Regions from separate parts of the Paenibacillus sp. FSL H3-0333 genome, predicted to be linked through region 2. Evidence: riboswitches for the same ligand, from Rfam matches in the RefSeq annotation. Region 2 holds a riboswitch; each other region holds the start of a gene.
What was found. A riboswitch is a leader RNA that binds a small molecule or an ion and turns the genes downstream of it on or off. The one in region 2 is predicted to bind cobalamin.
Positions count from the first base shown of each region.

Region 1: linked by a shared signal. The riboswitch ahead of MHH78_RS00045 (anaerobic ribonucleoside triphosphate reductase) and the one ahead of MHH78_RS27465 (energy-coupling factor ABC transporter permease) in region 2 are both predicted to bind cobalamin.
Region 3: linked by a shared signal. The riboswitch ahead of MHH78_RS31700 (S-layer homology domain-containing protein) and the one ahead of MHH78_RS27465 (energy-coupling factor ABC transporter permease) in region 2 are both predicted to bind cobalamin.

Region 1 covers NZ_JBBODG010000001.1:6,265-10,422, reverse strand. The annotation lists gene MHH78_RS00045 (anaerobic ribonucleoside triphosphate reductase) at 1-1,837, opposite strand, end outside; cobalamin riboswitch at 2,147-2,377, opposite strand; gene MHH78_RS00040 (MTH1187 family thiamine-binding protein) at 2,717-3,025, shown strand; gene MHH78_RS00035 (sugar phosphate isomerase/epimerase family protein) at 3,074-3,850, shown strand; gene MHH78_RS00030 (DUF3800 domain-containing protein) at 3,915-4,158, shown strand, end outside.
Region 2 covers NZ_JBBODG010000001.1:6,222,381-6,226,538, reverse strand. The annotation lists gene MHH78_RS27475 (hypothetical protein) at 1-122, shown strand, start outside; gene MHH78_RS27470 (ArsR/SmtB family transcription factor) at 502-1,434, opposite strand; cobalamin riboswitch at 1,574-1,767, shown strand; gene MHH78_RS27465 (energy-coupling factor ABC transporter permease) at 2,056-2,820, shown strand; gene MHH78_RS27460 (energy-coupling factor ABC transporter substrate-binding protein) at 2,820-3,113, shown strand; gene cbiQ (cobalt ECF transporter T component CbiQ) at 3,110-3,898, shown strand; gene MHH78_RS27450 (energy-coupling factor ABC transporter ATP-binding protein) at 3,911-4,158, shown strand, end outside.
Region 3 covers NZ_JBBODG010000001.1:7,263,340-7,267,497, reverse strand. The annotation lists gene MHH78_RS31705 (GAP1-N2 domain-containing protein) at 1-738, shown strand, start outside; cobalamin riboswitch at 2,050-2,242, shown strand; gene MHH78_RS31700 (S-layer homology domain-containing protein) at 2,456-4,158, shown strand, end outside.

The DNA.
Region 1 (4,158 bases), 6.2 Mb from region 2:
CGATGACCCCTTCATAGCCGCAGCCGGAGCAGCGGTCAATCGGATGGTTAATGCTGAAGTAGCTGATATCCTGCTCCAGCGCATATTTAATGATTTTGACGAAGGCTGCAGGGTTGCTCCGGGCATTGCCGTTCAGCTCGACATAGGAGATCGCTCCGGCGTTGCAATATTCATGGAACGGGGCTTCCAGGCTGATCTTCTTGGCTGCGCTCAGTTCATGGTAGACCGGAATGTGGAACGAGTTCGTATAGTATTCACGGTCGGTTACCCCAGGGATAGAACCGAGCACCTTGCGGTCGATCTTGGTGAACTTGCCGGAGAGACCTTCGGCCGGTGTTGCGAACAAGGTGATGTTGAGGTTAAGCTCCTCGCTCTTGCGGTCGCAATATTCACGCATGTGGCGGACGATGGCTACAGCCTTGGCGTGAATCTCCATATCTTCGCCGTGGTGCTTGCCGTACATGGCCTTCATGCATTCTGCCATTCCAATGAAGCCTAGCGACAGACTGCCGTGCTTCAGCAGTTCGCCCACACTGTCATCAGGTGCAAGCTGCTCGCCGCCTTCCCAGACGCCTTCACGCATCATGAAATCGGAGGCTTTGGCCTTCTGGGAAGCCTGGATACGGAAGCGGTGTAGCAGGCCGTCCAGCGCAATATCCATATAGTGATTCAGGTCGTCGAAGAACCCTTCTTCATCAGCAGCGAGGCGTCGGCCGGTTATCGTGCCGTGGGCCAGTCCAAGACGCACCAGGTTGAGCGTGTTGAAGGACAGGTTGCCTTTGCCGGAGCAGTGGTTGCGTCCGAAGCGGTCGCCGAGCACACGGGTCCGGCAGCCCATCGTAGCGAACTCGGTATCCGGGTCAGCCGGATCGTAATACTGCATGTTCAGCGGAGCGTCCAGATTGGCGAAGTTCGGATACAATCTGCGCGCCGAGCACTCCGCTGCCTTCAGGAACAGCTCATAGTTGGGGTCCCCCGGCTGCTGGTTGATACCTTGCTTGCATTTGAAGATCTGAATCGGGAACACCGGCGTCTCCCCGCTGCCCAGTCCGTTCATCGTAGCCGTCAGCAGCGAGCTGATCACAAGCTGTCCCTCCGGGGAGGTACAGGTGCCGTAGTTGATGCTGGTAAAAGGAATCTGGCCGCCGGAGCGGCTGGACATCGTATTCAGGTTATGTACCATACTCTCTGCGGCCTGCAGGGTCTCACTTTGCGTCTCCTTCAGGGCAAAACGGAAGGCGCGCGGATACTGCTCAGCCAGATCGCTGCGGCTCATCGTAATCTCCCCAAGCTCAGACACCTCTGCATTCTCCTCGAAATACTCCAGACCTTTGCGGAAGAGCTTGGAGAAGGATTTGGTCACATAAGGGGCCAGATCATAATCCAGCTTGTTGGCGGATACGCCGCCGTACTGCGCATTCTGCTGCGACTGGAAAATAATCGCCACCAGCGACATCGCCGTCATAATCGAGTTGGGAGGCCGTACGCTGCCGTTGCCGGTGTTGAAGCCTTCACGGAGAAGCCGTTCGAACGGGATGAAGATGCAGTTGGTGGTTCCAATGGCGTATTGATCAAGGTCATGTACATAGACGACATTATCCAGGGTAGCCTGTACCAGCTGTGGCGGCATGGTGAAGTTGCGGGCGTACCATTTGGAGTATTCACTGCCGAACTTGCTCATTTTGCCGGAGAAGCTCTCCCCGTTCAGGTTGGCGTTCTCGCGCAGCAGATCCAGATCCCGGCTGTCGATAATATCCCGTCCCAAATGAATGACCTCTTCCAAAAGATCCTCCTGTGCAGCTTGTCCTTCGTTATAACGTTTCTCCAGCAGCGTCATTATATAACTCTCTCCTCTCGGGTATTGTAAGCGTTAAAAAAGCACCTCCGGCCGGGAAGGCCGGAAATGCCCGAATGCAGGATGCAAAGATCCGGGAAGCGGAAATTTGCCTGTGGTCTGGGTGGAATATACGAGCAGACAAGGGGCAAATAGCTTACGCCCGTTCTTGTATATTCCACAGAGCCGATACCTGAAAATAATCCCCGATCGTCCTCAGGTATCGGCAGCCTCTGGCCCGATTGACGGAAGGCTAACTCTGCTGTTGCAGGCCGCATACGGACACCTTCCCTGTTCCTCGCAGGAGTCTAAGCGGTGCCACCGAAACAGGCAGGTCTCCTGGCTTCCGGCAACTCCTCCGGCGCCTTCCCGGGGGGCTTATTCCGCCCCTTAGTGGCAATTAGCCGGAGAATGCGGCCCTGGGCATCGCGCCCTGGGAGCATCCGGTTACAGTGGCGGGACCGCAGCGGTTTTGCACCGCACTTCCCTATTAAGTCGCACCTCTATTACAAGGGGCGAAACGCCCGTTTCTACTATATTTTGTTGTTATCTATTAAAGCTACCGCAATATATTGTGTTTGTAAATGTTTTTTTGCAATCCCGCACGGGGAGCGGGTTCGGCGCTTTTACTCACAGCTGATCCACAGTTAGTCCACAGGTAATCCACAACTTTCCTATGAATCGCCCTTGAATTTTTCATAAAATCTCCGAAAATACGCCACAAAGAATCCATAAATAGAGTGCGTCTAATCCTGGTAATCATTTTGACGGATATTAATAGAATAGAGAGGGTGCAGGTGATTTGTAGCAAGCCTGGCGAAGCGTTACAATAAGAGGATAAGTTAGAGGCAGGCACATCAGATCATTAGGAGGCAGTTCACAATGGCAATTGGCGAAGTGACCGTTATTCCGATTGGGACAGGCAGCACCAGTCTCAGCAGCTATGTGGCCGAGATGCAGCGCGTGCTGGAGACGGTGGAGGGCATTACCTACGAGCTAACTTCTATGGGTACGATTATTGAGGGGCCGGTAGCGCGGATTCTGGCTGCGGTAGAAGCGCTGCACGAGTCGCCGTTCACCGCCGGGGCGCAGAGAGTCTCAACCTCGCTCAAGATCGATGACCGGCGCGACAAGATCTCGACCAGTCGCAGCAAGCTGGAATCCGTGGAGCGCAAGCTACAGGGAGAGTAGCGGGAATACAGTATCTAATCAGAAATGATAATAAGGAGCGGATTATTCATGGCAGAAGTAGCTCAGCAGATCGGAATTCAAATGTATACACTGCGTGACCAGACGGAACGCGATTTCCTCGGCACACTGGCCAAGGTGGCAGAGATGGGGTACCAGGCAGTGGAATTCGCCGGTTATTTCGGTGTATCTGCAGGGGAACTGCGCCGTAAGCTGGATGAACTTGGCCTGGCGGCCCCTTCGGCGCATGTAGGCCTGGACTTCAGCAGTCTGGATAAGATGGAACAGGCCTTAGCCAAAGAGATTGAATACGCGGTAGAGCTCGGACTGCAATATATAATCACCCCGTCGGCACCGCTTCCGCCGAATCCTTCCATAGAGGATGTAACGAGAATCATTCCATTCCTGGAGAAGGCTTCCGCGATGGTCCGGGCGGCGGGGATGCAGTACGGCTACCACAACCATGATTATGAATTCAAAGAGGTTGACGGCAAGGCGGTCATCGATATCTGGCTGGAGCAGATTCCTGCCGAGCATATGCTGGCTGAGTTTGATCTGGGATGGGTATACAGGGGTGGAGCCCGGCCCGTTGATTATGTGTCACGGTACGCCGGCCGTGTTCCGCTGGTTCACATTAAGGACTTCGGAGCAGACCATGAGGAGACCGATCTCGGGAAGGGAGAAGTCGATTTCCGGAGCGTCTTCGAGATAGCGGAGCAGAGCGGAATTTTCTATTATATTGTAGAGCAGGAGGCCTATGAGGTATCTTCCCTCGAAAGCGCTAAGCTCGCGCTGGATTATTTCCGCGGGCTGGGGCTGATGCAGTAGTGTTTAAGCCGATGCATATCAGGGGTAGGGTATCGGATATATCTAAGGGGTGTCCATAAAAATAATGAAGAGATATACGCTTTATTTAGATGAAATTCTCACAGGTGGTCATTTTGATCATTTTAGCTTAATGGGATTTGCAATTGGAGAAAGCGAATATGAAATGGATATTATCCCTTATGTCAATTCAATAAAGAATAAGTACTTTGGGGATGAAAAAGTCATAATTCACGAAATGGATATCAATAGACATAAATCCGCCACCCCATTTAGGGTCTTTCAAGATAATGATGTGCTTGAAAATTTCT
Region 2 (4,158 bases):
ATCCCTCTAATGCGGCGGAAAGTGGGCTGGATGAGGAAAAGAGAGGGATAAATCCCTCTAATGCGGCGGGAAGTGGGCTGGAGGAGGAAATGAGAGGTATAAATCCCTCTAATGCGGCGTGAAAGTGGGCTGGAGGAGGAAAAGAGAGGGATAAATCTCATTAGTGCGGTTAGAAGGTGGATGGATGTTGCGAGGGGCATTAGTGCCCCTGAATTTGCTGAAAGTGAGCATTGAGCGGAAATGAAGAGCACTAATGCCCCTGAATTTGCTGAAAGTGAGCGTTGAGCAGAAATGAAGAGCACTAGTGCACCTGAATCGGCCAAAAGTGAGCCTTGAGCGGAAATGAGGAGCACTAATGCACCTGATTCGGCCGAAAGTGGGCGTTAAGCAGAAATGAGGAGTATTAGCTCTAAAAGTAGCTGAAACGAAAACTAACCTAATTAGTCTAACTAATCTATCTCCACTACCTACCTACCTTCTACACACCCACTAAGCAGTCTTCTATAAAGAACCTGGCAAATCTGCCACACCATCTGTATAAAACAACTCAAACACCAGATCCTCGTTGTAATTGCCGAAGCCTTTACCGAACAGGGTGAGGCCGCCGATGTGCTCGGCATCCTCCTCGACAGAGAGCCGGAAGGTCCATTGTTTGTTGCGGATGCCTACCTGATCCAGGGTGACCTCCGACAGCTTTTGCCCATCCATGAAAGTGCCCGTCTGCGTAATCCGCAGCTGCTTGAGCAGGCCGTATTGATTGGTGAGTGCAGGCCACCAGGCCGGGGTGTATTTTCCCGGATTATCTCCGTAGTCACCGGGGCTGGTCCAGAAGCCGAGCGATTGTCCGTTCAGTGTGAAGGTAATATCCGACGGCCAGTTGTTGTTGACGGACGGGGCTTCGGAGGCGATCTCCATCGTGATGGCAAGCTCCTCCGGCTGCTGGCTCGACAGCAGAAAATTCGGGATTTTATACTCGACGAACCCCTTGCCGAACCAGAGAATCCCGGCGTTCACCCGCTCCTGGTCCCAGAAATAACGGGGATCGTCAAAGTGCCCGATGACCCTCTCCGTCGTAGACAGTCCGCAGGTAGGCTCGATCTGGAAGTCGGAATAATGGCCTACAGGGATGTCCTTGCGGTACCCTCTGCGCGGAGTCCGGGCCTGTCCCGGAAAAACAATCTCAGCCCCGTCGGCGGCCAGTGTACAGATCTTCTGCAGGCCGCTTTTGCCGGGAGCCATATGGCTGCGGATCAGCCCGGCGGCTTCGAGCTTGCGCACATGCATGGTCATAATCGCACTGCTGAGCTTGAGGGCTGCGGCCAGCTCCTTCACGTTCATGGGCTTATCGGACAGCAGCCGCAGCATATGCAGGCGCACGGTACTGGACAGGGCCTCGTACACGGGCAGGGATTGTTCGGTTAGATCAAGTTTCATCGGATGCCTCCACGTTCAGGTTATATAGTTAATAATTATATTACTCAAATAAAATTTCTACAAGCTATGATTGGCTGCAGGCCAGCTTTTCCAATTTATATCACAGACAGGCTAATCTCTGTCCGCTATGATGTGAGATGAATTAGCGATGAAACAAGGTGCTCTTGCCGGAAGCGGCAAGGGATAACAGGGAATCGGGTGCAACTCCCGAGCGGTCCCGCCACTGTATGGAAGAGCTGCACTTCATGAGGTCACTCGGGATGCCCCGGGGAAGACGAAGTCTGCGGCGCCTGTATTCCAAGCCAGGAGACCTACCTTGTCGACGCACACCACGACTCTACGCGGATAGGAGCGGTGTACGGATAGGTTAATGAGAAGAGGCGTTCTGCCCTGATGGACCGGAGGAATCTTGGAATCTTAGAGATGACACCCGGCTTACAGCTGCGGGATACAAGGGGACACGGCCCATAGTGATGGGACGATGAGAAGCACCTTGTTTCGCTTGGCAGCGGCTGCGCGCTCTATCGAACTTGCCTGCGTACATACACTCCCACCCTTTAGGGTGGGTTTTTTGGGCTTTATGATCTGTAATGGGAAATCAACAAACATGGAGGGTGACAAATGAAAAAGCACAGATGGTGGAGCTTTGCGGCACTGGTTGCCGGATTTACGGTGTACTTTATGCTGAACGAACCGGGGACGGCCCGGGCGATGCACATTATGGAAGGATTCCTGCCGGTTGGCTGGGCGGTGTTCTGGTGGGCGGCGTTTATCCCGTTCTTTGTCCTTGGAATCTTCAAGCTGAGAGCCATGACCCGGGAGAATCCGGAGCTGAAGCTGCTGCTGGGTCTGGCCGGGGCGTTTACCTTCGTACTGTCTGCGCTCAAAATGCCTTCCGTGACCGGAAGCAGCTCCCACCCCACCGGTACCGGACTAGGTGCGGTAATGCTGGGGCCGCTGCCCATGAGCGTAATCGGCTCGATTGTCCTGCTGTTTCAAGCGCTGCTGCTGGCGCACGGGGGGATTACTACGCTCGGGGCCAATGCGTTCTCGATGGCGGTGGCGGGTCCTTTTGCCGGCTATGCAGTGTATAAGCTGATGATGAAAATGCCGGACCGCGAGAAGCTGGCCTTGTTCTGTGCGGCTGCGGTGGCTGATCTGAGTACGTACGTAGTGACTTCCTTCCAACTGGCGGTGGCTTTTCCGGCGGCGGATGGCGGCGTGCTGGCATCTTTTCTCAAATTCGGGGGCATCTTTGCCGTGACGCAAATCCCGCTGGCCATCAGTGAAGGGCTGTTGACGGTACTGCTCTGGAACTGGCTGAAATCGTATAGCCCGAATGAATTGTCGCTTCTGAAACGCAAGGTGAACGGAGGAAGAGCCTAATGAGCAATAAATGGAAAAATGGGTTGATGCTGCTGGTTGTTATTCTGCTGGTCATTCTGCCGCTGCTGCTGGTTAATGGGGAATTCGGCGGGGCCGATGATGCGGCTGAAGGTGTGATTACCGAAATGAATCCTGACTATAAGCCGTGGTTCAAGCCGCTGACCGAGCTGCCGGGTGAGACGGAGAGTATGCTGTTTGCATTGCAGGCCGCGATTGGTGCCGGTGTAATCGGTTATACCCTGGGGCTGCTCAAGGGCAAGCAAGGCGGGACGAAGCAGCATAGCAGCAAGTGATCCGGCGGATTGACGTTCTCTCCTACAATAATGCTCTGCGCCAGTTGTCCCCGATGTGGAAAAGCTCGTTCGCAGCCCTGATGTTCCTGCTCTCTTACACCGTACATCCGGTACTACAGGCTGCAATTACCCTATGGATGATGTCCTGGTGTATATTGCAGGCCCGAATTCCCTTGCGTGCTTATGGCATGCTGTTCGGCACAGCGCTGCTGTTCTATGCGCTTAGCGTACCGGCGCTGCTCGTGGAATTCGGGCATCCGGCTGCGGGAGAGGCAGGGATATTCCCGCTTCCGGGACTGAACCTGCCGGTATATGTCACAGCAGCGGGACTTCAGCGGGCAGGGGAGCTGCTGGCCAGAATCTCTGCCTGCATGAGCTGTTTCTTCTTCCTGATGTTTACGACTCCGTTCAGTGAGCTTTTGCAGGTGCTGCGCAGGCTGCGGATGCCGCAGATTGTCCTGGAGCTGATGCTGATTATGTACCGCTTCTTATTCCTGCTGAGTGATGCAGCGCATGGTCTGCTACTGGCCCGCAGGCTGCGCGGAGGCCGCCGGGGCTACAAGGCCAGAATGCGGGAGACTGCGGCTATGGCAGGAGCGTTGTTCGGCAACACGATGCACCGGTATTACGGATTATCGCAGGGGCTGCTGGCCCGCGGATTCACAGATGAGATTATTCTCCCGCCTTATACGGCGCGTCCTGTGCCGCGGCGCTATACAATCCAGGCTTATGCCGGTATTGCGCTACTGCTGCTGGCTAAGGCGTACTTTATCACTAACACATGAAAGGAGTCACCCATGGATCAGGAATCTAGCTTGGCTTGTGACGGAGTGGTGTTCCATTACCCGGATACGAAGGAGCCTGCCCTGCATGAACTGACGTTCTCCATCCCCGCAGGCAGCAAGACGGCGGTGCTCGGTCATAACGGTTCGGGCAAATCGACGCTGTTCCTGCATGCCGTCGGCATTCTGCGCCCGCAGCAGGGGACGGTTGTGCAAGGAGGGAAGGCGTTATCCTACTCCAAAAAAGAGCTGGCCGCTCTGCG
Region 3 (4,158 bases), 1.0 Mb from region 2:
GGGAATAGTAGCGGTGATGCGGGAAGCGGAGAAGCGGGTAAGAATAACGGCGTTAAGCTGTTGTTCAGCTTCACTGATGCTGCGGAATGCTCCGCCTTCAAGCCGGAGCGGATCGGCGTGGAGTCCGCCAGCGGCGTTACGGACTACGAGGTTAAGGCAACGGTTAGCGGTTGCCAGGTTGAAGCAGGCGCCGGAGTGGACGGCGGTGCGAAGGGTGAAGCAGGCGCCGGAGCGGACGGCGGTGCGAAGAGTGAGGCAGGCGCCGGAGTGGACGGCGGTGCGAAGAGTGAAGCAGGCGCCGGAGTGGACGGCGATGCGAAGGGTGAAGCAGGCGCCGGAGTGGACGGCGATGCGAAGGGTGAGGCAGGCGCCGGAGTAGACGGCGATGCGAAGGGTGAGGCAGGCGCCGGAGTAGACGGCGATGCGAAGGGTGAGGCAGGCGCCGGAGTGGACGGCGGTGCGAGCGCTGAGACAGGCGCTGGAGTAGACAGCGGCGCGGATAGTGGAGCAACCGCCACTCCAGCGGCGGCGGGGACTCCTCCGTCACGCGTCTACGAGGTGACGGTGGAGCTTTCAGCAGGCGCGAAGCTGGCGGCAGGTGATATGATCACCGCCGGAAGATACTCGCTGAAGCTGGCGGCAGATCCGGGCAGCGTCCCGGAGGCTACAGCCACAGCCGCGCCTAGTGCGGAGCCGTCCGCTTCCGCAAGCCCGGAAGCGGACAAGGACGCGGAATAAAACAGCGGCAACAAGCAGGCTGCGTAAGCTTTTAACTAACGCGATCGGATAATGCAATCGACTGACGCAATTGATTGCCGCTACCGGCCAACGCAATCGACTGACGCTACCGACTGACGCTACCGGCCAACGCAATCGACTGACGCTACCGACTGATGCTATCAACCAACGCAATCGACTAAGACTACCGACTGATGCTATCGACTAACGCTACCGACTGACGCAATTGATTGCCGCTACCAGCCAACGCAATCGGCTGACGCTACTGACTGACGCTACCGAGTGGCGCTTTTAACTAACGCTACCGAGTAACGCTCCTTAGTCATTCAGCCGACTCACACAACTAACTGACGGTTTTGAGTCGATACCAAGTGATGGTACTGAGTAGCATTGCTTACAGTGATAGGTGTACTCTGTACAACTAAAAACAGTGAAAGGGAAGGCGTGCTTCTCCTAACTGTATTCTGTACAACTAAATTTGCCCGAATGGGCGAAAAGCCGGGAACATAAGCATTTTAGGTGCACGAAATACAGCTAAAAGTACATTTGGCGGTAAATCAGACGATTTAGTTGTACAGATTGCATTTAAGCATAACGTTTGGAGTTAGAATAGTACCTTAGTTAGTCGGGGTACGGCAGCCCCCAGCAAGCTAGGGGATTAAATGAATGCTGATTAGTTAGAACCTGATGATCGACTAGCGGTAGCTGATCCGCTGGGCGCATATAGCGCGGCATGGTGGACTGGTCAGAGCCTGGTGCATACTACTTTATGTAGTACAATGAATTGCGCTCCGGCAGGCTGATACGAGCATAAAGTAATTAGTTAAGTGTGCTAGTGTCCGAAGGAAACTGCTCGATTGCACTTTGTACACTAGAATGAGGCATATCGAGCCTTATATGGTGTTCTGTTGTATTCGGTACATTAGATTTTGGGAATTTGGCCCGGCGGAGGGTTCTTTGCCACAATCGATTGTATGAAATGCAGCAGAATGCGTTATCGGCCGCTTTTACACGAATTCTAATGTACATAATACAATCGCCTGCTGCCGCTGTCTCCGCTAGTACCGCCAACGTCTTAATTAACCAGCAGAAGAATGACTCCATAGTCCTGAATAGTACGATGTGCCGGGGTAGCGGGCATGTGCTGTTCAGGATTTTTTGCTGCGGAATGGGCGGGGCTTCGGGGGGGATGGAATAGAAATAGCTTGTCTATAGACATACAGGGGAATAGTAGATATGATTGTTTCAGAATATTAAAATTTAATAAGCTTTGGGAAAAGGTGCAGATTGCCTCAGAGACCGCGCGTTGTCGCTAGCAGATGCTGGCAGGGCTATGTCTAATAGAGGAATCTGCTTAAAAGGGAAGCCCGGTGCAAGTCCGGCGCGGTCCCGCCACTGTAAATACGGAGCAACTCCTGAGGAGCCACTGTCTGCTAACGGGATGGGAAGGCGGGGGAAGCGGTGAAGTATGAGCCAGGAGACCTGCCTTTTTCGTTGTTGTTTCTATTCTTCGGGGGTAAGAATGTGGAAGCAGATGCTGATATTGGCGAGGGCTGTATATGCTGTATTGTATGTAGTGTGGGAGAGCAATCGGCTCCTTCAGCCGCCCTGTATTGTATTCTTCCCCGGCCGCCCTGCACAGGGCGGTCTTTAGGTTGCCGCTTTATCTGCGGAGGAAGCAGGATTCATCCATTCTATTTCAGGAAAGAGGTTAGTTATGAAGAACCATTCTCTATCATCCAGGTTCACACGGCTGGGACTAGCTGTCATTATGCTGTTCGCACTGTTGGGAGCAGCCGTAGCCCCGGCAGGACAAGCTGCTGCTGCACAGGCAGGCGGGACTTCCGCACCCGCGGTATCCGCTCTGCCCGCAAGTGAGGTAGCCAGCGTAACCGCTGCGGTCTATGCCACTGCGGAGCTCATGCTGAAGAACGGAGTCCAGTCGGACTGGCAGGCGATTGGCCTTGCGCAAGCAGGCTACAAGGTTCCTGCCAGCTATCTGAAGGCGCTTGAAGGCAAGGTGGCTGAGGCTAAGGGGGTTTTTGCCAGAGCTACGGACTATGCCCGAATCACACTTGCTGTTAAGGCACTGGGCGGCGACCCGGTGAATGTGGCAGGCTATAACCTGATTGAGAAGCTCTACAATCACGATGCAATCGCCGGCCAGACGCTGAATAATCCGGTCTATGCACTGCTCGCTCTGGATTCCGGCAGTTATACAATCCCGGCAAATGCGAAATGGACACAGTCTAAGCTACTGGCAGAGATTCTGGCGAAGCAGAACCCGGACGGAGGCTTTACTCTGACCACAGGTGCGAGTGATCCGGATATGACAGCGATGGTGCTGAACGCACTGGCTGGACATAAGCAGGAAGCGGCAGTGAATGCTGCTGGTCAGCGGGCGGCATCCTGGCTGGCTAAGGCACAGGACAAGAATGGCGGATATGGCGACAGCAGCGAGAGTGTAGCTCAGGCCATCATCGGTCTGTCTGCCTTCGGCATTGATCCGGCAGGAGCAGATTATACTAAGGGTAATATTAATCTGGTCAGCAAGCTGCTTGGCTTCAGCGCTACAGGCGGCGGGTTCGCCCACACCGCGGGCGGCAGCTCCAATCCGCTCTCTACAGAGCAGGCTTTGGAGGCTTTGGTAGCGTACAAGCTGTTTGGTACAGGCGGTAAGCTCTTTGATTTTAGCGGCACACCAGTGAAGAATCCTCAGGTAAGTGTCTCGGTTACAGTTGAAGGTCCGAATGGAACCTTGGCTGAGGGCAGCGTGTACGCCGGAAATGTGCTTACGGCACTGGATAAGACAGCAGCAGCCAAGCGCCTGGCTCTGGTCAATGAAGCAGGCAATTATGTGACGGGGATCGGCGGCGTGATTGCGGGTACTTTTGGCGGATATGATGGCTGGATGTATGTAGTCGCACGCGGCGGAGCATGGATCTATCCAAGTGTAGGGATGGGCGACTTCGCGCTGGAGGAGAATGACCGCATTGTGGTCTATTATGGCGGGGACAACACGCAGGTGGTTGACGCCGTAACCGTGACTCCCGCACAGCCGCAGCCTGGACAAGATCTGAAGGTGCAGGTAACCCAGAAGCAATGGGTCTGGAATGAGGCGACCTTCACCTCCGATCCGGTAACCTCACCGGCAGCAGGCGTACAGGTAACCATCGGCGGCAAAACAGCAGTTACAGATGCTGCGGGCGTGGCTGTTGTGGCCGGAGGACTGCCAGCAAATAAATATACCCTGACGGTTACGGGATATCTGAAGGATAAAACCCCGGCCATCGTGCGTCATACGGTTCCGGTAACAGTGGCTTCTGCGGCGGCGGACCGTCCGGCTTTTGGCGATGTGAAGTCGATCTCGCCTTGGGCGCTGGAGTCGGTATACACGGCGTATGACCGCAAGCTGATGAA